One region of the Ensifer sp. CCNWLY38 genome, then DNA from elsewhere that is predicted to be linked to it. Evidence: riboswitches for the same ligand, from Rfam matches in the RefSeq annotation. Region 1 holds a riboswitch; the other holds the start of a gene.
The links. Region 1 has a riboswitch for FMN ahead of V7S54_RS18795 (DMT family transporter). Riboswitches for the same ligand answer to the same signal wherever they lie in the genome.
Positions count from the first base shown of each region.

Region 2: another riboswitch for FMN. It lies ahead of V7S54_RS10975 (6,7-dimethyl-8-ribityllumazine synthase); the one in region 1 lies ahead of V7S54_RS18795 (DMT family transporter).

Region 1 covers NZ_JBBBBO010000008.1:214,515-224,082, reverse strand. Annotated here, with positions in the region: gene V7S54_RS18815 (metallophosphoesterase family protein) at 1-453, opposite strand, end outside; gene V7S54_RS18810 (methyl-accepting chemotaxis protein) at 836-2,674, shown strand; gene V7S54_RS18805 (MarR family winged helix-turn-helix transcriptional regulator) at 2,947-3,423, shown strand; gene V7S54_RS18800 (esterase-like activity of phytase family protein) at 3,532-5,727, opposite strand; gene V7S54_RS18795 (DMT family transporter) at 5,816-6,730, opposite strand; FMN riboswitch at 6,801-6,966, opposite strand; gene hupB (DNA-binding protein HupB) at 7,091-7,366, opposite strand; gene lon (endopeptidase La) at 7,587-9,568, opposite strand, start outside.
Region 2 covers NZ_JBBBBO010000004.1:283,326-292,893, forward strand. Annotated here, with positions in the region: gene V7S54_RS10960 (triose-phosphate isomerase) at 1-465, shown strand, start outside; gene derI (D-erythrulose-4-phosphate isomerase) at 504-947, shown strand; gene V7S54_RS10970 (low temperature requirement protein A) at 1,156-2,439, shown strand; gene V7S54_RS10975 (6,7-dimethyl-8-ribityllumazine synthase) at 2,833-3,306, opposite strand; FMN riboswitch at 3,398-3,547, opposite strand; gene V7S54_RS10980 (TfoX/Sxy family protein) at 3,724-4,068, opposite strand; gene V7S54_RS10985 (ABC transporter ATP-binding protein) at 4,163-5,224, opposite strand; gene V7S54_RS10990 (ABC transporter permease) at 5,236-6,018, opposite strand; gene V7S54_RS10995 (ABC transporter permease) at 6,015-6,896, opposite strand; gene V7S54_RS11000 (ABC transporter substrate-binding protein) at 7,083-8,189, opposite strand; gene V7S54_RS11005 (MurR/RpiR family transcriptional regulator) at 8,395-9,273, opposite strand; gene V7S54_RS11010 (N-formylglutamate amidohydrolase) at 9,448-9,568, shown strand, end outside.

The DNA.
Region 1 (9,568 bases):
GGCCGGCAGCAGGCTTTCCGGCGCGTGCGGGCTGGCGAAACTCACCCCGTGCACATAGACGTCGCGCCCGCTTGCCAAGGTCTTGGCAAGAACGGCCTTCGCTCTGCCTTTGAACACATGCGCCGAAGGCGGCAAAGTGAGCTCGTTGGTGACCTGCGACTGGGCATCGTGGTTGCCACGGATGATGAACGCCCGGATCCCCGCCTCATCCAGCCGGCGCAACTCCCTCCCGAGAAACAGCGCCGTGTTCATCGACGTCTGGCTGCCATCATAGAGGTCGCCTGCAATCAGCAGCGCATGGACCTTCTCGGCAATGCAGAGATCGACGATCTTGACGAAGGCGCGCCTGGACGCGCCGCGCACGATCTCCGCGAGGTCGGCGTTTCTAAGGGCGAGGCTGCGGAGGGGCGAATCGAGATGAAGATCTGCGGTATGGACGAAGCGGAAGGGCATGGCCGACCATGGCCCGGCAGGCCGGCGCCCGTCAATCAGCGTGGACCCTTCATCCACGTGGGAGATTGGCCGGCTGCAGACGAGCATTCTTCAGACCATCCAAGTAAAGCCAAGACTAATACAGAACATCTCCGCAGAGATTGCCGAAAACGAATGGTCAACAGCACAGCCGGAGTACCTGCAAATATCAGATTATACTCACTTCAATCGATTAGGGCTTTTGTAACATCTTGTTCGCTAGGTTTCCGCCGGCTGCGCTCCCTGCGCATCCAGGCACCGGAATGATTCCTGCTTTGGCATCCGCTCCGTCATGACGATCAAGAGCCGGAACGACTTCATCAAGTACAGCTTTTATGGACGGCCGTCCTTCCGGGGGGAACCTATGTCACGGCTCAAGATTTCACACACGCTCATTGCCCTTTTCCTCGTGGTCGCCGCCATCGTCACGGCGCTTGCCGTTTCCTCGCTCGGCGGCATCAAGATGATGAACGAGCGCAACAACGAGATCGCCACCACCTGGCTGCCGCGTGTCTCGCTTTCCCGCGCGCTCGAAACCCAGCTTTCCGATACCCGCATGGCCTTTGCGCGCCACCTGATCTCGCTGACGCCCTTCGAAAAGAAGGCCGCAGAAAAAGTCATCGGCCAGACCGTCGAAGGCTTCAACAAGCTCGCCGACGACTATGCGGCGCTGATGGTAACGGACGCCGACAAGGCCGCGCTGGAAAAGGTACGCGCTGCCTATCAGGCCTATCTCTCCATTGCCGATGGCATGGTCAAGCTCTCCAACAACCTCGAGAACATGAAGGCGCAGAGTGTCTTCAAGGTCGAGATGCGGGAGACCGAGCAGAAGGTCGACGAGGCGATCAAGGAAGTGCGCGCGCTCAACGTCGCCGGCGCCGACGCCGCGGTTGCAGCAAGCTCGGCGACGCACGACCAGATCCGCATGATCGAAATGGCCGTCATCGCCGTCGCGGCGATCATCGTGCTCGGCGCCATTCTCTATGCCGTGCGCGGTATCGCCCGCCCGATCCAGATCATCACCCGTTCGATGGCGCGCCTTGCGGAAGGCGACACGGACAGCAGCATCCCCTACGGCGCCCGCAAGGACGAAATCGGCGAGATGGCCCGTGCCGTCGAAGTCTTCCGTCAGGCGGCAATCACCAACCAGCAGCTCGAAGCGGATGCCCAGACACAGCGCGCCCGGGCTGAGGCCGATCGCCTGCGTCTGACCGAGGAAGCCGAAACTGCGGCACAGCGCCGCCTCCAGGAAGCGACGGCCGGTCTTGCCGGCGGCCTGCGCAGGCTTGCCTCCGGCGATCTCGCCTTCCAGCTCGACGAACCCTTTGCGCCGGACTTCGAGCAGCTCCGCCACGACCTGAACCAGGCCGTCGCTCAGTTGGCCGATACGCTTGCTGCCGTTTCGGCCAGCTCCGGCAGCATCGACAGCGGTGCGCGCGAAGTCAGCCAGAGTGCCGACGACCTGTCGCGCCGAACCGAGCAGCAGGCGGCCTCACTGGAAGAAACCGCAGCAGCACTCGACCAGATCACCGTCAATGTCGGCAATTCGTCGAAGCGCACCAACGAGGCCCGTGCCGTCGCCAGCCAGGCAAACGAAAGCGCCCGCAAATCCGGCGCCATCGTCTCGGGCGCCGTCGATGCCATGGGCCGCATCGAGCATTCGTCGAGCCAGATCTCGAACATCATCGGCGTCATCGATGAAATTGCCTTCCAGACGAACCTTCTGGCGCTGAACGCCGGCGTCGAAGCAGCCCGCGCCGGTGATGCCGGCAAGGGTTTCGCCGTCGTCGCTCAGGAAGTCCGCGAACTTGCCCAGCGCTCGGCCAATGCGGCCAAGGAGATCAAGGACCTGATCCGCAACTCCGCCGTCGAAGTCGAAAGCGGTGTCCGGCTCGTGCGCGAAACCGGCGAGGCTCTGCGCACCATCGAAGGCTTCATCGTCACGATCAACCAGCACATGGATGCGATCGCCATCTCGGCGCAGGAGCAGTCCGCCGGACTGTCGGAGGTCAACACCGCCATGAACCAGATGGATCAGGTGACGCAGCAGAACGCAGCCATGGTCGAGGAAGCCAATGCCGCAAGCGCCACGCTTGCCCAGGAAGCCGGCCGCCTGCGCGAGCTGATCGCCCGCTTCACGCTGGAAGAGGCTCAGGCCTACGGCTACGCGCCGTCGGCCGGCTCGACACGCCGGGCGGCATAACCACGACGCACGCCCGTGCTTGGTTTTTCGCGGGCGGGCGCCGGAGATCTCGCAACCGACCTTGAAGTGTATGAACAATCATAGCCTGCGTTCGGGACACGAAATTCTTGACAAACCAACAGAAACGGCCGCCGGAAGCGGCGGCCGTTTCTTTGTCTGCCAAGTGCTTACCGTGAAGTCCCAGAGGTTTCTGTCGACAAAGGTGGCAATTGTAACTATCACTAATGTTACTGCCATTTCACATGGCACCTCATGAAATTCCAGCGACGATCATGAAGAAGACATTTGAAGTTTCCGATAGACTGTTCGAGCTCTACCACCGGGTCCACCGGCTGGTGAACGAATCGATGACCGAAGAAGGCGTGTCGCTGGCACGCAGCAAGTTCCTCTTCTTCCTGAGCAAGCTCGGTCCCTGTCGCTCGACAGATATCGCCTGTGCGCTGAACTTCGCGCCGCGCACGGTCACCGAGGCCATCGACGGTCTGGAACGCGACCGCCTGGTGATGCGCAAGCCCGATCCCGAGGACCGGCGCGCCAAGATCGTCTCGATTACCGAAACGGGTCGCGTCGTGCTTGAAGCCGCAGAGCATCCACGCAAGCAGCTGCTCGAGGAGATTTTCTCGGCGCTCGACGACGAGGAACTCGATGCCCTCTACGGCATCGTCGGCAAGCTGGTCGACAGGACGGACGAGATCCGCAAGCGCAAGGATGAGGCCGAAGAGGCAGCGCAGGTCGCTGTCGCCCGCTAGTCGGCGCCCGCTATTCGGGATCGTGCTATTTATTTCCTGCCAGTCCGAAACAGAAAGAGGCCGGGACATCATGTCCCGGCCTCTTCCGTTTTCTCCGGGCGTTAACGCTTACATCGCGTTGATGGCGCCAATGGAGAAGAACAGGGTTTCGCCGGAGGAGTCGTCGACACCGTCATTGTCGGTCACGACGTAGCCATTGCCGGCTGCATCGACGGTGAAGCCCTCGACCTTGTCGACGACATAGCCGTTGAGCGCCTTCAGATCCGGAATGAGATCACGAACCTCTTCCTTCTTGGCGACAGCCAGTTCGCCACCGAGTGCTGCCGGCTTCAGTTCCGTCAGCGCGACGCGATAGATCTTCTTGAGCTTGGCTGCCTGGCCGATCAGGTTGTCGCGCTCGATGATGTAGGCGTAGTCACCATGAACGGAGATTTCCGACAGGCCGACCCAGCCGTCACCGGCCTTTTCCAGCGGGTAGCGCACCGCGCCCCACTCTTCGCTCTTCGGCTTGTAGGAGACGAGTTTGACGAAGCCCTTCTCGTCGTCCTTCCATTCGCGCTGAACAGCCATCCACAGCGTCTGGTCGTCGCCTTCGCCAACGACGGTGATGCCTTCGAAGCCGAAGCGCGTTTCACCGGCACGCAGTGCCTCAGGCAAAGCGATTTCCTTCTTGATCTCGCCCTTCTTGTTCACGTGGAAGAGCGCGTGGCTGTAGAGCTTGTCCGAATTGCCTTCGGATGCGAGCCAGAAGCCCCCTTCCCCGTCATTGGCGATGCCTTCGATGTCGAGCTTCTGAGCAGGTGCGCCGTCACGGGTGATGGCGAGCGTCTCGGTGATCAGCGCCGGCTTCTGAGTGGCGTCGATGGTGAAGATCGTCGGCAGCGACGAGAAGACCGAGTCGTTGACGGCGCGCAGGAAGCCCGGCTTGTCCGAGACGGCAGCAAGACCGGAGAGTGCGCCGAAGCCGATCGGCAGTCCGTCCTTCTCGGCCGAGCGGATCTGCGGATAGGCAGCTTCGCCCTCACCGCGCTCGTAGATCATCACATGCGAACGTGCGCCGCCGTCCTCGCCGAGGTCGACTTCATTGGCGGTTGCAAGCAGGTTGCGCGACGGGACTGCGACGGCGCCTTCGGGCGAGATGCCCGACGGCAGCAGCTGCAGCAGTTCGGGTTCCGCACCCGTGTCCTTGTAAACGCCGACGACGGAAGCCCGCTCGGCGAGCAGGAAGAACAGGTTGTCGTCGCCGAACTTGGCGGCTTCCAGACCCTCGGGCTCGACACCCTTGGCCGACGAACGCTTTTCCGGGTAGTGGCCGATCGCGGCAACAGCATGCTCGAAGCTCGCACCCGATTCGTAGAGCACCTTGCCGGCCGTGTCGAAGATGGTGAAGCCGCGCGAGCCGCCTTCGTAGTCACCTTCGTTGGCAACGACTATGCGGTTGTCATCGAGCCACTTCACTGCATCGGGCTCGCGCTTGCGGCCAGGCTGCTCGTCCTTGAAAGCGATGGCGCCGTTGCGCTTCGTGTCGATGTCCTTGAGGTCGACCGTGCCGGCGGAGAAATGCGTCTTCACCGTCGCGGTCTTGCCGTCGATGATGACGATGTGGTTGTTCTCCTGCAGCGTCAGCGCAATCTCGTCGTTGCCGTTGAAGGAGACGAATTCAGGCTCTGGATCGTCGCCGGCGATTTCGGCAAGACCGGTCAGCGTCACACGCTTCAGCGAGCCGCAATCGGCAACGCCGTCCTTCAGAGACAGGATCACCAGATCGCCAGCCGGCATCTGCGGGATCTTGCCGTCGTTCACTTCCTCGTCGCGCTCGTTTTCAATGGCGATGGCTGCAAGCGTGCGGTCCTTGTTGACGGCAACCGAATCCGGCTGACCGCCGAGATCGCAGGTCGCATCCACCTTTTTCGATGCCAGGTCGACGACTGCCAGAAGGCCGGAAGGCTTGACGAAGCTTTCGCGCGTGTTGACCGCAACGAGCGCCTTGGCGCCGGCAACGGTAACGGAGGTCGGCTCACCGTCGAACGAGATCGTGCCGGCTGCCTTCGGCGCCTTGGCATCGGTGATGTCGATGAGGCCGACGCGCTTGCCCGGGCTGTCGGAGTAGATCAGCGTATTGCCGTCTTCGCTGGCCGTGATGATCTCGGCGGACGTCGGCGCCTTGCGCGCGTCACCATCAGGCAGATTGTCGGCAACGGCAAAGGACGCAATACGATTGAATACAGGATCAGCCGCCGCAGGAAATGCCGCGGAAGCAAGAAGGACGGCCGCGAGCGCGGTCACGCGCGAAGTAATGATCATTGAAATCCCCCATGGAGAATACTGAAAACATGGGGGTTCTGCGCGACTGCGATGACAGCCGAATGACACCGGCCGGGTTTTACACCGTTCAGGTTGCAACAGCCTCCCGTTCGCGCCGAATCTCGTTGCGCATGATGAACAGCGACGCGCCAAGGATCAGGACCGCACCGAACCAGAGATAGCCTGTCGGTGCGTAACCGAAGACCAGCCAGCCGGCGAAGACATTGAGCGGCAGCTTCAAATCATCGAAGGGCTGCACATAGGCGGCGTCGGCAACCGTATAGGCGAGCGTCAGCAAATATTGCGCGAACACAGTCATGACCCCGGCGAGCACGAGAAGGCCGAGCGCCACGCCCTGCGGCACCGCGAAACCGGCCATGAGCGCAATGGCGCCATTGATCGGGGTCAGAAGGACAAGCAGCCAGATGGTGATGGTTTCGGGACGCTCGCTGCTCGTCAGGCTCTTGGTGATGAGCGACGAGGCGCCCCAGAGCAAGGCGGAGAGGATCGGCAGCAGCGCTGCCCAGGTGAAGCTGTCCGACCAGGGTTCAAGAATGATCATCGCACCGGCAAATCCGACCGCGGTCGCGGTCCAGCGGGCCGGACCGACGCGTTCGCCGAGAAACAAGCGAGCGCCAAGGATGATGAAGAACGGCGAGGTCATCACCAGGGCAATCGCCTGCCAGATCGGCACATGCGCAAGGCTGGAGACCCAGGCCCCGACGCCGAAGGCCGCAAGCGCCACGCGCACCACGTGGCGCCACGGGTAATCGGTGCGCATCGCCGGAAGTCCGACGCGCCGCAGGAACGGCAAAGAAAAGAGAAGGGCGAAGGCATATTGCCAGAAGGCCGTGGCGGCAGCGGGAAAGCCGAGTTTCATCGTCAGCCATTGGGTAACGACATTGAGCCCGGCGAAGGCAATACCGGCCAGTACCATGAAGCCGGCACCGGCCATGGCGCGCGAGGAGGACAAACCGAGGGAATTCTGATTCATGTCACGCATCCTGAGAACACAAATCAGGACGCATGAGCGCACGGCACGACGCCGGGCGGGCCTGCCCCTTCGTGCCGACGACCATTCTCTTTCATCCGGACTATGACCGTCGGCTCCGGAATTGCACCGGATCTGCTGACCCCTTCTCCGTTTCCGGAGAAAGGCGCTCGCGGGCTTGGGCCACCGCATGGTGTTGCAGCGCCCTTACCGCCGGTGGGGACTTTCACCCCGCCCTGAGAATGGGCAAGCCGTAGAGCAAATGGCAGGAGGCCGCAAGGGCAGCCCCCGAAATGCGAAAGGGTCCGGCTTTCGCCGAACCCTCGAATACCTGGACTGCCGGCCTCGTGTCCGGCCGCCAAGCAAATCTGATCAGCCGTTGACGGCGTCCTTCAGGCCCTTGCCGGCCGTGAACTTCGGCACGTTGCGGGCCGGGATGTCAACTTCCGCACCCGTGGACGGGTTGCGGCCCTTCGAGGCTTCGCGGCGCGAAACCGAGAAGTTGCCGAAGCCGACCAGGCGAATGTCGCCGCCGCTCTTCAGCTCGCCCTGGATGGTCTCGAAAACTGCATCAACTGCAGAAGATGCGTCGGTCTTGGAAAGTCCGGCCTTCTCAGCAACGGCAGACACGAGCTCATTTTTGTTCATGTTTCCACCCCTTTCAGATTGGTTCGAAACGACTGTGTTTTAAGCCGCGGTGGCTTGCGCATCGCCCGCGTCTTGCCTTTCCCAATTGCGCCTAATCCCTTGGAATGCAAGGCTTGCAGGGCGCTTTTACAACAAAAAAGACCGGCCAGAGGCCGGTCTTCCCAATTTTTCTGCAAAATGGGCGCCGCGTGAGGTCGCTGCGCCCATTCACCGGCACTTTTTAGTGGGCGATCGAGGAGCCCGCTTCGTCCTGCGAATCAACCGCTGCGACGGTTGCCGGCACGCTTGCCGGGTCCCATTCGATCGGCTCCGGCATGCGCACAAGAGCGTGTACGAGCACCTCGCCCATCCGCGAAACCGGGATGATTTCGAGCGCGTTCTTCACGTTATCCGGGATCTCGGCGAGATCCTTGGCGTTCTCCTCGGGGATCAGCACCTTCTTGATGCCACCCCGGAGCGCTGCCAGCAGCTTCTCCTTGAGACCGCCGATCGGCAGCACGCGGCCGCGCAGCGTGATCTCGCCGGTCATCGCGACATCCTTGGAAATCGGGATGCCGGTCATGATCGACACGATCGCGGTTGCCATGGCGACACCGGCCGACGGACCATCCTTCGGCGTCGCACCTTCCGGCACGTGCACGTGGATGTCGCTCTTGTCGAACATTGGAGGCTCGATGCCGAAATCGATCGCCCGCGAGCGGACATAGGACGCCGCCGCCGAAATCGATTCCTTCATCACGTCACGCAGGTTGCCGGTGACCGTCATGCGGCCCTTGCCGGGCATCATGACGCCTTCGATCGTCAGCAGTTCGCCGCCGACCTCGGTCCAGGCAAGACCCGTGACCACGCCGATCTGATCGTCGCGTTCGGCTTCGCCGTGGCGGAAGCGCGGAACACCAAGGTAGTCGTTGATGTTGTCCGCCGTGACTTCGACCGTCTTGGTCTTGCCCTTGATGATCTCGGTCACCGCCTTGCGGGCGAGCTTCATCAATTCGCGCTCGAAGTTACGAACACCGGCTTCCCGCGTGTAGGTCTGGATAACCGCCATCAGGGCCCCGTCGGTCACGGAGAACTCCTTCGGCTGCAGCGCGTGGTCGCGGATCGCCTTTGGCAGCAGGTGCCGCTTGGCGATCTCCAGCTTTTCCTCTTCGGTGTAGCCGGCGATGCGGATCACTTCCATACGATCCATCAACGGCGCCGGAATGTTCAGCGTGTTGGCGGTGGTGATGAACATCACGTTGGACAGGTCGTATTCGACTTCCAGGTAGTGGTCCATGAAGGTCGAGTTCTGTTCCGGATCCAGCACCTCGAGCAGAGCCGACGACGGATCGCCGCGGAAGTCCTGGCCCATCTTGTCGATTTCGTCGAGCAGGAACAGCGGGTTGGACCGCTTCGCCTTCTTCATCGACTGCACGACCTTGCCCGGCATCGAGCCGATATAGGTACGGCGGTGACCGCGGATCTCGGCTTCGTCACGAACGCCGCCGAGCGCCATGCGCACGTATTCGCGGCCGGTCGCCTTGGCGATCGACTTGGCGAGCGAGGTCTTGCCGACGCCCGGAGGACCGACGAGGCACAGGATCGGCCCCTTGATCTTCGACGAACGCGCCTGCACGGCGAGATACTCGACGATGCGTTCCTTGACCTTGTCGAGGCCGAAGTGATCCGTGTTGAGCACGTCTTCGGCATGGTTGAGGTCGGTCTTGATCTTCGACTTCTTGCCCCAGGGCAGGCCCAGCAGCCAATCCAGATAATTGCGAACGACGGTCGCTTCCGCGGACATCGGGCTCATCTGGCGCAGTTTCTTGAGTTCAGCGTCAGCCTTTTCGCGCGCTTCCTTGGAAAGCTTCGTCTTGGCAATGCGCTCCTCGATCTCGGCCATCTCGTCGCGGCCATCTTCGCCGTCGCCGAGCTCCTTCTGGATCGCCTTCATCTGTTCGTTGAGGTAGTACTCGCGCTGGGTCTTTTCCATCTGGCGCTTGACGCGCGAGCGGATGCGCTTTTCGACCTGCAGGACGGAAATCTCACCTTCCATGAAGCCGAGCGCCTTTTCCAGACGCATCTTCACGCTGGTGGTCTCCAGCATTTCCTGCTTCTCGACGATCTTGATCGACAGGTGCGAGGCGACCGTATCGGCCAGCTTCGAATAATCTTCGATCTGGCTGGCGACGCCGACGACCTCGGGGGAGATCTTCTTGTTGA
Region 2 (9,568 bases), on a different contig from region 1:
CGCGAGCATTTTGGCGAAACCGACCGCACCGTCGGCCTGAAGACGGCGGCCGCCGTGCGCCACGGCCTGGTGCCTTTGGTCTGCATCGGCGAGACGCTGGCCGAGCGCGAAGCGGGCGAAGCGGACACGGTGCTGAAGCGACAGGTCGAAGGCGCGTTGGCGCTCGTTGACGGCGACGCCAAGCAGGCGACCATCCTGCTTGCCTACGAGCCGGTCTGGGCGATCGGCGTCAACGGCATTCCGGCGACATCAGACTATGCCGACGAGCGCCACAAGCGCATCGCTGACGTCGCCGAAGCGGCGCTCGGCAAGCGCGTACCGGTGCTCTACGGCGGCAGCGTCAATCCCGGCAATTGCGAAGAGCTGATCGCTCAGCCGCATATCGACGGCCTCTTCATCGGCCGCTCCGCCTGGGACGTCGCCGGCTATCTCGACATTCTGCAGCGCGTCGTAAAGGCGATCTGAGCCTTCGGCCGCGCCAGCTCTTTAGGAAAGGAACAATCATGAAGATTGCAATCGGGGCAGACAGCGCCGGCAAGCCCCTGCTGGATGTGATCGCCGCCCATCTCGGCGGCAGGGACGACGTGGAGGTCGTGGACCTCAGCCAGTCCGGCTTTTACGCGGATCTCGCGCAGAAGTTGGCGCAGCAGGTCGTCGAGGGCAAGCACGACCGCGGCATCCTGTTCTGCGGCACCGGCATCGGCGTCTGCATCTCGGCCAACAAGGTGCCGGGCATTCGCGCCGCACTGACGCACGACACCTATTCGGCCGAGCGTGCGGCGAAGTCGAACAACGCCCAGATCATCACCATGGGTGCGCGGGTCATCGGGCCGGAGTTGGCGAAGTCGATCGTCGATACCTGGCTCGCGTCCGAGTTCGACCCGAATGGTCCTTCGGCCGGCAACGTCGATGCGATCGATCGCCTGGATTCCGTCAGAGCGGGGTGAGGAAAGTGTGTGCGGTTTTCCGCCCGCATTCCTCTCTTGCTAAGGCCTGAACCCAATATCGCGACGCCCGTTGATCCTCCCTCAGGCATCGTGACGAGACGCCCGGCAGAGATGCCGGGCGTTTTCATATCTGGCGCGCACCACGCCTTGACGACGCTTCCGCAAATATTTGAATATGCTTGCAGATCGTCAGCAGGGACCTTACCGCATGAGCGAAGCAACCTCGACCGAGCCGCATCCGAGCGCTCACCACCACGTGGCCCGCATGAGCGGTCGCGATACGCTTGAGCATCACAGGACTGCGACGACACTCGAACTCCTGTTCGACCTCACCTTCGTCATCGCCTTCAGCCTAGCCGCCTCGCAGCTCGCGCATCTCTTCGCCGAGGGCCACTTCACCGCAGGGCTGATCGGCTTCGGCTTTGCCACCTTCGCCATCTGCTGGGCCTGGATCAATTTCAGCTGGTTCGCATCGGCCTACGACACCGACGACTGGATCTTTCGCAGCGTCACCATGGTGCAGATGGTCGGCGTGCTGATCCTGGCAATCGGACTGCCGCCGATGTTCGAATCGATCGACAAGGGCGAGCACCTCAACAACGGTGTTATGGTGCTCGGCTATGTCGTCATGCGCGTGGCGATGGTCTTTCAATGGCTGCGCGCCAGCCGGCAGGATCCGGCGCGGCAGGAGGCCTGCATGGCCTATGTGAAGGCGATCAGCGTCGCCCAGCTTGGCTGGATCATTCTGATCTTCTTCGACTTCTCCTTGGCCGTGACTTTTGCCATGGTCGTCGCGCTGACCGCGGTCGAGATGCTCGGTCCTTATGTGGCCGAGATGCGCTACGGCGGTACGCCCTGGCACGCGCATCACATCGCCGAGCGTTACGGGCTGCTGGCGATCATCGCGCTCGGGGAAGGGGTGGTCGGAACGGTCGCCTCGATCTCGGCGGTGGTCGAGGGGGCGGGCTGGAACCTCGATGTCGCACTTGTCTGCCTGGCGGGCACGGGGCTCACCTTCGGCATGTGGTGGATCTATTTTCTGCTGCCGAGCGCCGAAGTCCTGCACCATCACCGCCTCAAGCGGTCCTTCGTCTGGGGCTATGGCCACATTGCGATCTTCGCCGCGATCGTGGCGACCGGCGCCGGGCTGCATGTGGCGGCCTATTATATCGAGCACAAGGCGCATATTGGCTCGGTCGCAACCGTGCTGACGGTCGCGGTTCCAGTCGGACTCTACATCGGGCTGCTCTACGCGATGTACGCGTATCTGCTGCGGCAGACGAACCGGCTGCATCTCTGGCTGCTTGCAGGCACGGCGTTGGTGCTGGCTGCGTCCATCGTCGCGGCGATGGTTGGGCTCGATATGGCGATGTGCCTGATCATCCTGATGTTTGCACCCGTGATCACCGTCGTCGGCTACGAGGCCGGCGGCCACCGTCACCGCCTGGCGGCGCTGGAGCGTAGCCTGCATGAGGGCGAGGCAGCGCGGTAGGCGCGAATTTGAGAGTCGGAACAGGAGGTTATCGGCCGGGGCTGGCGGTTTGATTCAGGTGGTTCAGAGGTTGATTCAAAAGGCGCGCCGTCACCATGAGGGGCCGTGAGCCTGGAGCGCATGGAGCGCTTTGCCCCTCACCCTAGCCCTCTCCCCGCAGGCGGGGAGAGGGGACAGTCGAGCGTGCCGCGGGCTTCTCATTCCGTAGCGGATGTAGGAGCGGTGCTGCGGCGAAGCATCGTCAATCCTGCTTGTATCAAACGGCCGCGGTCGGGCACGGAGCGGAGCGTGCCACGCGTGTCCTTCTCCCCGCGAGCGGGGAGAAGGTGGCGGCAGCCGGATGAGGGGCGAGCCCATCAGGCGGTGCGCTGGATCACGTGGGCGCGTCGCCGATCAGGCGTTGACAAGCGCCAGCTTGGCGCGGGCATCCAAAATCTGCGAGCAGGCGTTGGCCGCTTCCGTGCCCTTGGTGACGAAGTGCTCGCGGAAGAAGGCGATCAGCGGTTCGCTTTCCTGGAAATTGTGTGGCGTCAGCACGGCCGAAAGCACCGGCACGCCGGTGTCGAGCTGGACGCGCATCATGCCGTCGAGCACGGTGCCGGCGACGAAGTCGTGGCGGTAGATGCCGCCGTCCACGACGAAGGCGGTGCCGAGGATCGCCGCATAGCGGCCGGTCTTGGCCAGCGTCTGCGCATGCAGCGGGATTTCGAGTGCGCCCGGCACGTCAAAGATCTCGACGTCGGCCGCAGAGTCGCCGAGCTTCGTCCACTGCGCGATGAAGGCATCAACACAGCGGTCGACGATATCGGCGTGCCAGCGGGCGCGTACAATCGCAATCTTGGCGGTGGGGTGGGAAAGAATGGTCATGGTCTCAAGCCTTTCAGGGTTTGGCGTTTTCCAATGATCCCGTCGGGCGAACATGCATGCGCGCGAGGTCCCGCGTGGGGCTCACGTTGCTGCTTGCTCTCTTCCATCCGGACTGTGACCGTCGGCTCCGGAATCTGACCGGATCTGCTGACCTCCAGGGCAAAACCCCGAAGCGCTCGCGGGCTTCGGCCTTTCGGCCGCTACCGCCGGTGGGGAATTTCGCCCCGCCCTGAGAACACCGCGACTATATAGGCCGGGGCTGCCCGGTCAAACGCACGCCGCGACGAAAAGAGCAGAAATCACGACAGATTTTTGCTTGTGGGGTGCAGGTGAGGACAAATTCGTTCCCGCCAGGACATCAATCCGGGTGGTCACGTTGCCCGCAGCCGAGGTGGCAACATTCTGAACGCGTGGCACTTATCCGCGCAGATCGTCGTCTTCGGCGGCAACCGCCCGCCCGGCCCAGTGGAGGAGGGCATCCCGGTCGTCGAGGCAGTCGACAGGCGCTTCGTAGAAGCGGTGCACGACCACAGTCTTGCCGCCCTTCTCATAGGTGAACGGCTGGCAACCCTCGGCGATAAGCGCGTCTTTCAGCGCCTGATCAACCCTGAAATAGAGGCGGTCCTTGATGCTGACGGCAAAGCGCTTTTCAGCGAGAAGATAGGCCCAACCGCCGAAGAAACGGTCTATCTGGACGGGTCCGATGTCGGAGAGTTCATCCTGAACGTGCCTGACGAAGGCGCTTGGTTCAGCCTTGGCCATGATCGCAACCTCGCGGTTTCTGGCAATAGTACACCGAGGCGCGGAATAACCGCTGGCGCCACAGGCGCCAGCGTTCATCGGTCTTCTGCAAGGCCTACTCGCGGATGACCAGCAGATCCTTGGCGGCAAAGCGCAGCGTGACGTTGTCGCCGGAAACCGGCGGGGTCACGCCCGGATTGTTGAACATGTCGAAGGAGATGACATCGCCGCCGACGCGAAGCCGCGTACGGATGACCGAGCCGAGGAAGCTCGTTGAGACGACTTCGCCGGCAAGCGACGTGTCGCCCGTGGCGCCCTCGGCAATCGAGCCGGCTTCAGGACGCAGCGCCAGCGAGATGTTGTCGCCGCCCTTCATGCCGGTGATTGAATCCTTCAGCGAGACGCGCTGGTCGCCAATCGTCACGGCGCCTGCCGCCGGATCCGCGACCTTGCCTTCGATGATGTTCAGGGTGCCGACGAAGGAGGCGACGAAGCGCGTCGAGGGCGTGTTGTAGATCTCGAAGGGGGTGCCGATCTGGTCGGCACGTCCGGCATTCATGACGACGATGCGATCGGAGATCGACAGCGCCTCTTCCTGGTCGTGGGTGACGAAGACCGTGGTGATGCCGAGCTGCTGCTGGATCTGCCGGATTTCTTCGCGCAGCGACACGCGGATCTTGGCGTCGAGCGCCGAAAGCGGCTCGTCGAGCAGCAGCACCTGCGGCTTGACCGCAATGGCGCGGGCAAGCGCCACGCGCTGCTGCTGGCCGCCGGAGAGCTGGTAGGGGAAGCGGTCCGCCAGGTGCTCGAGCTTGATCAGCCCGAGCATCTGCTTCACCCGTGCGTCGATCTCCGACTTGTCAGTGCCTGCGACCTTGAGGCCGAAGGCAACGTTGTCATGCACGTTCATGTTCGGAAACAGCGCATAGGCCTGAAACACCATGCCGATGTTGCGCTGGTTGGGTTTCAACGACCCTTGGTCCTTGCCGTTGATCACGATAGAGCCGGCGGAGGGTGTCTCGAAGCCGGCGATCATGCGCAGGACGGTCGTCTTGCCGCAGCCGGACGGACCCAGGAAGGAGACGAATTCGCCCTTCTCGATGTCCATGTCGAAATCGTGCACGACGTGAACAGGGCCGAAGGACTTCTTGATGCTGGTGAGTGACAGAAAACTCATGGGTGCGGTCCTCAGGCCTTGGGAGGCGCGCTTTTTTGAAAGCGCGAGACGAGCTGGATGAGGCCGAGGCAGCCCCAGGTGATGCCGAATGCGATAACGGCGAGTGCGGCGGGCTCATAGGCGCGGTTGGCGCCGAGAAGCTGCATGTACGGGCCGAAGGCCGGGCGGTTCAGAAGTGCCGCCATGGTGAACTCGCCGATGACGATGGCAAAGGTCAGGAAGGCGCCTGAAAGCACGGCGACGAGCACGTTCGGCAGAATGATCTTGGCGAGGATCGTCGCCCAACCGGCGCCGAGGCTTTGGGCGGCCTCGGTCAGGGTGGCGACGTCGATGGTGCGAAGGCCGGTGTCGACCGCGCGGTACATGTAGGGCAGAGCGAGCGTCGCGTAGCCGAACATCAGGAGGATGTTGGTCCCCGTCAGCGAGCCCGTCAGCGGCAGCCAGCTCGAGGTGTTGTAGAGCCGGATATAGCCGAAGACGATGACGATCGCCGGGATAACGAGCGGCAGAAGCGTGATGAACTCGATATAGGGGCGCAGCCGCGGCAGCTTCAGCCGGACCCAATAGGCGGTGGGTACGACGAGCAGCACGCCGAAGACGATGGTGAACAGCGCCTGCAGCACCGAATAGCTGAAGGTTTCCTGGAAGCGCGGATCGGCGAAAACCTTCTGATAGGCGTCGAAGGAATATTCGCCACGGCGCATCTTCAAGGAAAAGTTGGTCATACCGATGAGCGGCAGGGTGAAGTAGAGGAGGCCGAAAACGAGGGCTCCCCAGGCCCAGATCTTCTTCATTTCAGCCACCTTTCGCTGCGGCCGCGAAGCCAGATGTAGATCGCGTTGGCGATGCCGGTGACGACGATCATGCCGAAGGCAAGCGCGTAGCCGAGATGCGGATTGCCGAGCACGTCGCCTCGGATCTGGGCAAAGAGCAGGATCGGCACGATCGACAGCGAAGAGCCGGTGAGCGCGATCGCGGTTGCAACCGCGCCGAAGGCGTTGGCGAAGAGCAGCGCCAGGGTGCCGAGCAGCGAGGGAAGCAGGATCGGGAAGGCGACCATGCGCCAGTACTGCAGGCCGGTGGCCCCGAGAATTTCAGCTGCCTCGCGCCATTCGCGCTTTAGCCCGTCGAGCGCCGGCGTGATGATCAGGATCATCAGCGGGATTTGGAAGAAGAGGTAGGTGACTGTCAGCCCCCAGAAAGACAGGAGGTTGAAGCCGAGCATTCTAAGGTCGAGACCGAAGTTCGAGCGCAGGAACACCGTAACGATGCCGACCGGGCCGAGGGTCGCGAGAAAGGCGAAGGCGAGCGGCACGCCGGCAAAGTTGGAGGCAACGCCGGAAAAGGTCAGAAGCGGCCCGCGGATGCCCTTCGGCAAGCCGCCGAAGACAATGGCCGAGGCCATGGCAAAGCCAATCAGGCAGCCGAGGAGCGCCGAGGCTATGCTGATCTTGATCGAGATCCAGTAGGCCGCAAGGATCGAGGGCGTGAACAGGCCACGGATGTTCTCGAACGTGAAGCTGCCATCCGGTGTCTGAAAGGCGCCGACCACGATCTTTGCCGTCGGCAATATCAGAAACAGCGTCACAAAGGCGGCAAAGGGCAGAATGCCCAGCCAGTGAAGCGGTAGGCGACGCGCCGGCGGGCTGGCGTCGGGTTTAGCAGATGACATTCCGTTCGCGCCCCTGAAACCGCGTTATCGACGCGGGCGTTATTGATACTTGCAAGTTAGAGCGGGGTGCGGGCTGAAACCCGCGCACATTTTTCCTCATTCCGCTCCAAAGACTTGAATTCCTTACGAATAACTTATGTCGCCCCGGCCGGAAAACCGGCCGAGGCGACATGTCTGTGGAAAGACTTACTGAACGTTCGCGCCGACGACGGAATCCCAGCCGCCGGTGACGGCAGCCTTGTTGGCATCGACTTCTTCGAGCGTCGGGAAGTAGGCCTTTTCATAAGACGCTGCCGGCGGCAGGGCGTCGATCAGTGCCTGCGGAACCTTGCCGGCCTTGACCATCGCGTTGAAGCGGGTCGGGTGGCAGAAGCCCTTGAGCCAGCCGAGCTGACCTTCGTCGGAATAGAGGTGCTCCATCCACAGCTTCGCTGCGTTCGGGTGCGGCGCGTAGGCCGAGATGCCCTGAACGTAGACGCCGGCGAGAACGCCGCTGGCCGGAACGACGACTTCGGTCGGCGGGTTGCCGGCAAGCGTCTTGGCCCAGCCGAGCGCGTTGTAGTCCCAGGCGACGATGATCGGGGTCGAGCCCTGGGCGAGCGTACCGGACTTGCCGATGACCGGAACGAAGTTGCCGGCCTTGTTCAGTTCGGCGAAGTAGCCGAGGCCAGCTTCACCGGCTTCCTTGCCCGACTTTGCGCCCTTGGCAAGGCCGGCGGCGAGAACGCCGAGGATCGCCTGGTTGGAAGCGCGCGGATCGCCGGCAAGCGCGACCTGGCCGGCATATTCCGGCTTCAGAAGGTCGGCCCAGTCCTTCGGCGCATCCTTGACGAGATCCTTGTTCACGAGGAAGGACATCACGCCGTAGTAGTCGCCGTACCAGTAGCCTTCGGCATCCTTGACGCTGTCCGGGATCTCGTCCCAGGTGGAAACCTTGTAGGGCTGCAGCAGGCCTTCGGCCTTCATCTGCGGGCCGAAGGCGAGGCCGACGTCGACAACGTCAGGAGCCTGCGGGCCCTTGTTGTCCTTATTGGCCTTGACGGCCTCGACTTCGTCGGCAGAGCCTGCGTCCGGGTTCAGTTCGTTGACCTGGATTTCCGGATACTTGGCCTTGAAGGCGGCGATGACGTCGCCATAGCCGCACCAGTCGTGGGGCAGGGCGACGGTCGTCAGCATGCCTTCCTTCTTGGCGGCTTCGATGAGTTCGGCGCTCGGCTCGGCGGCGGCGATTGCGGTCGTCGCCAGCAAAACGGCGGTGGAAAGCGAAAGCAGGCGATGGGTTCTTGAAATCACTGGTGTTCTCCTTATGGGTTTAGTCAAATTCGTGGGGTATTCAGTCGATTTCGGCTAGGCTGTTAAAGAGATGCCATGAAAGTAATGTGACAGCGGTTTATCCGTTCGCGCCGCCTATGTCGTTGGAAGAACATTTCTTTTTCTGGCGGGGTGGCTCACTGTCGCACAACTGTATGAAATTCCGTGAACGGGTCGGCGAGCACTCCTAGACGGGTTTGCGAAAGATGCGGGTGGAATCGAAAAGGCCTTCGAGCGTTTTCATTCGATCCCGGGTTTCCTCCCAGTTCGAACTTTGCACCGCCTCGATCAGAGCCTCGGTCAGGAACAGGATCACCACCGAGCTGTCCCAGGCTGACGGTACTTCGATCTGCGAGCGGAACACGCGGGAGGCGGATTTGGCGACCGGCGAAGTCCAGCGATCGGTGAAGAGGATGATCTCGACGCCACGCTCGCGGGCGGATTTGGCGAGCGTCGCCATCTCCTGCTCGTAGCGGCGGATGTCGAAGAGAATCAAGACGTCGCCCTGGCGCATGTCGAGCACGTAGTGCGGCCAGGCGCTGGCGTTGGAGGCGATCTCTGTGACACCCGGCCGGATGACTTGAAGATGGGTGAAGAGATAGTCGGCAAGCGCATGGGTGATGCGGCCGCCGAGCAGATAGATGCTGCGCTTACGGTCGGCGATGAGGGCGGCGGCCTCGTCGAATTCCCGTGGATCGATTTGGGTCAGCGTCTCGCGCAGATTGCCGGTGATCGCGTCGGCGAAGCGGTTGAGCGTGTGGGTTCCCGGCGCGTTGGCGGCCCAGCGGTCATGCTTGGTGATCGGATTGGAGATCGTTGCTTCCAGTTCCTGGTGCAGCCGCGCCTGGAAATCCGGAAAGCCGCGGAAGCCGAGCTTCTGCACCATGCGCGCGACGGTCGGGGTCGATACGCCAGCGTTCTCGGCGACCGTGGTGATCGAACCGAGTCCCGAAACGGGATAGTTGTCGAGAAGTGTCTCTGCCAGTTGCTTCTCCGCGCGGGTCAGCGCGGTGAAGTGGGCATTGATCACATCCGACACCGTCGTCGATGTCGCCTTGCTGCTCAAAATGTCTCCCCTGAACCGATCTAGAGCCGGTTTGTGACAGATTAAACATCGCTGTCACAATTGGAGTCAATCGCAATTTTGAAGAGATCGTTTCAGATTTCGATTGACACTCGCCAATCTCTGAAGAATTCTTTTCATTAACGAACGTCTAACGGGCAAAAGGGGATGCCGGTGTTGACGCGACTTCTGACCGAAGCAGATGGCGATCCGGTTGCGATCGAAAACGCCACAGGGAAGGGCGATATCGTGCTCGTCTGCGAGCACGCCTCGCGCCGGGTTCCGGAGCGCCTCGGTA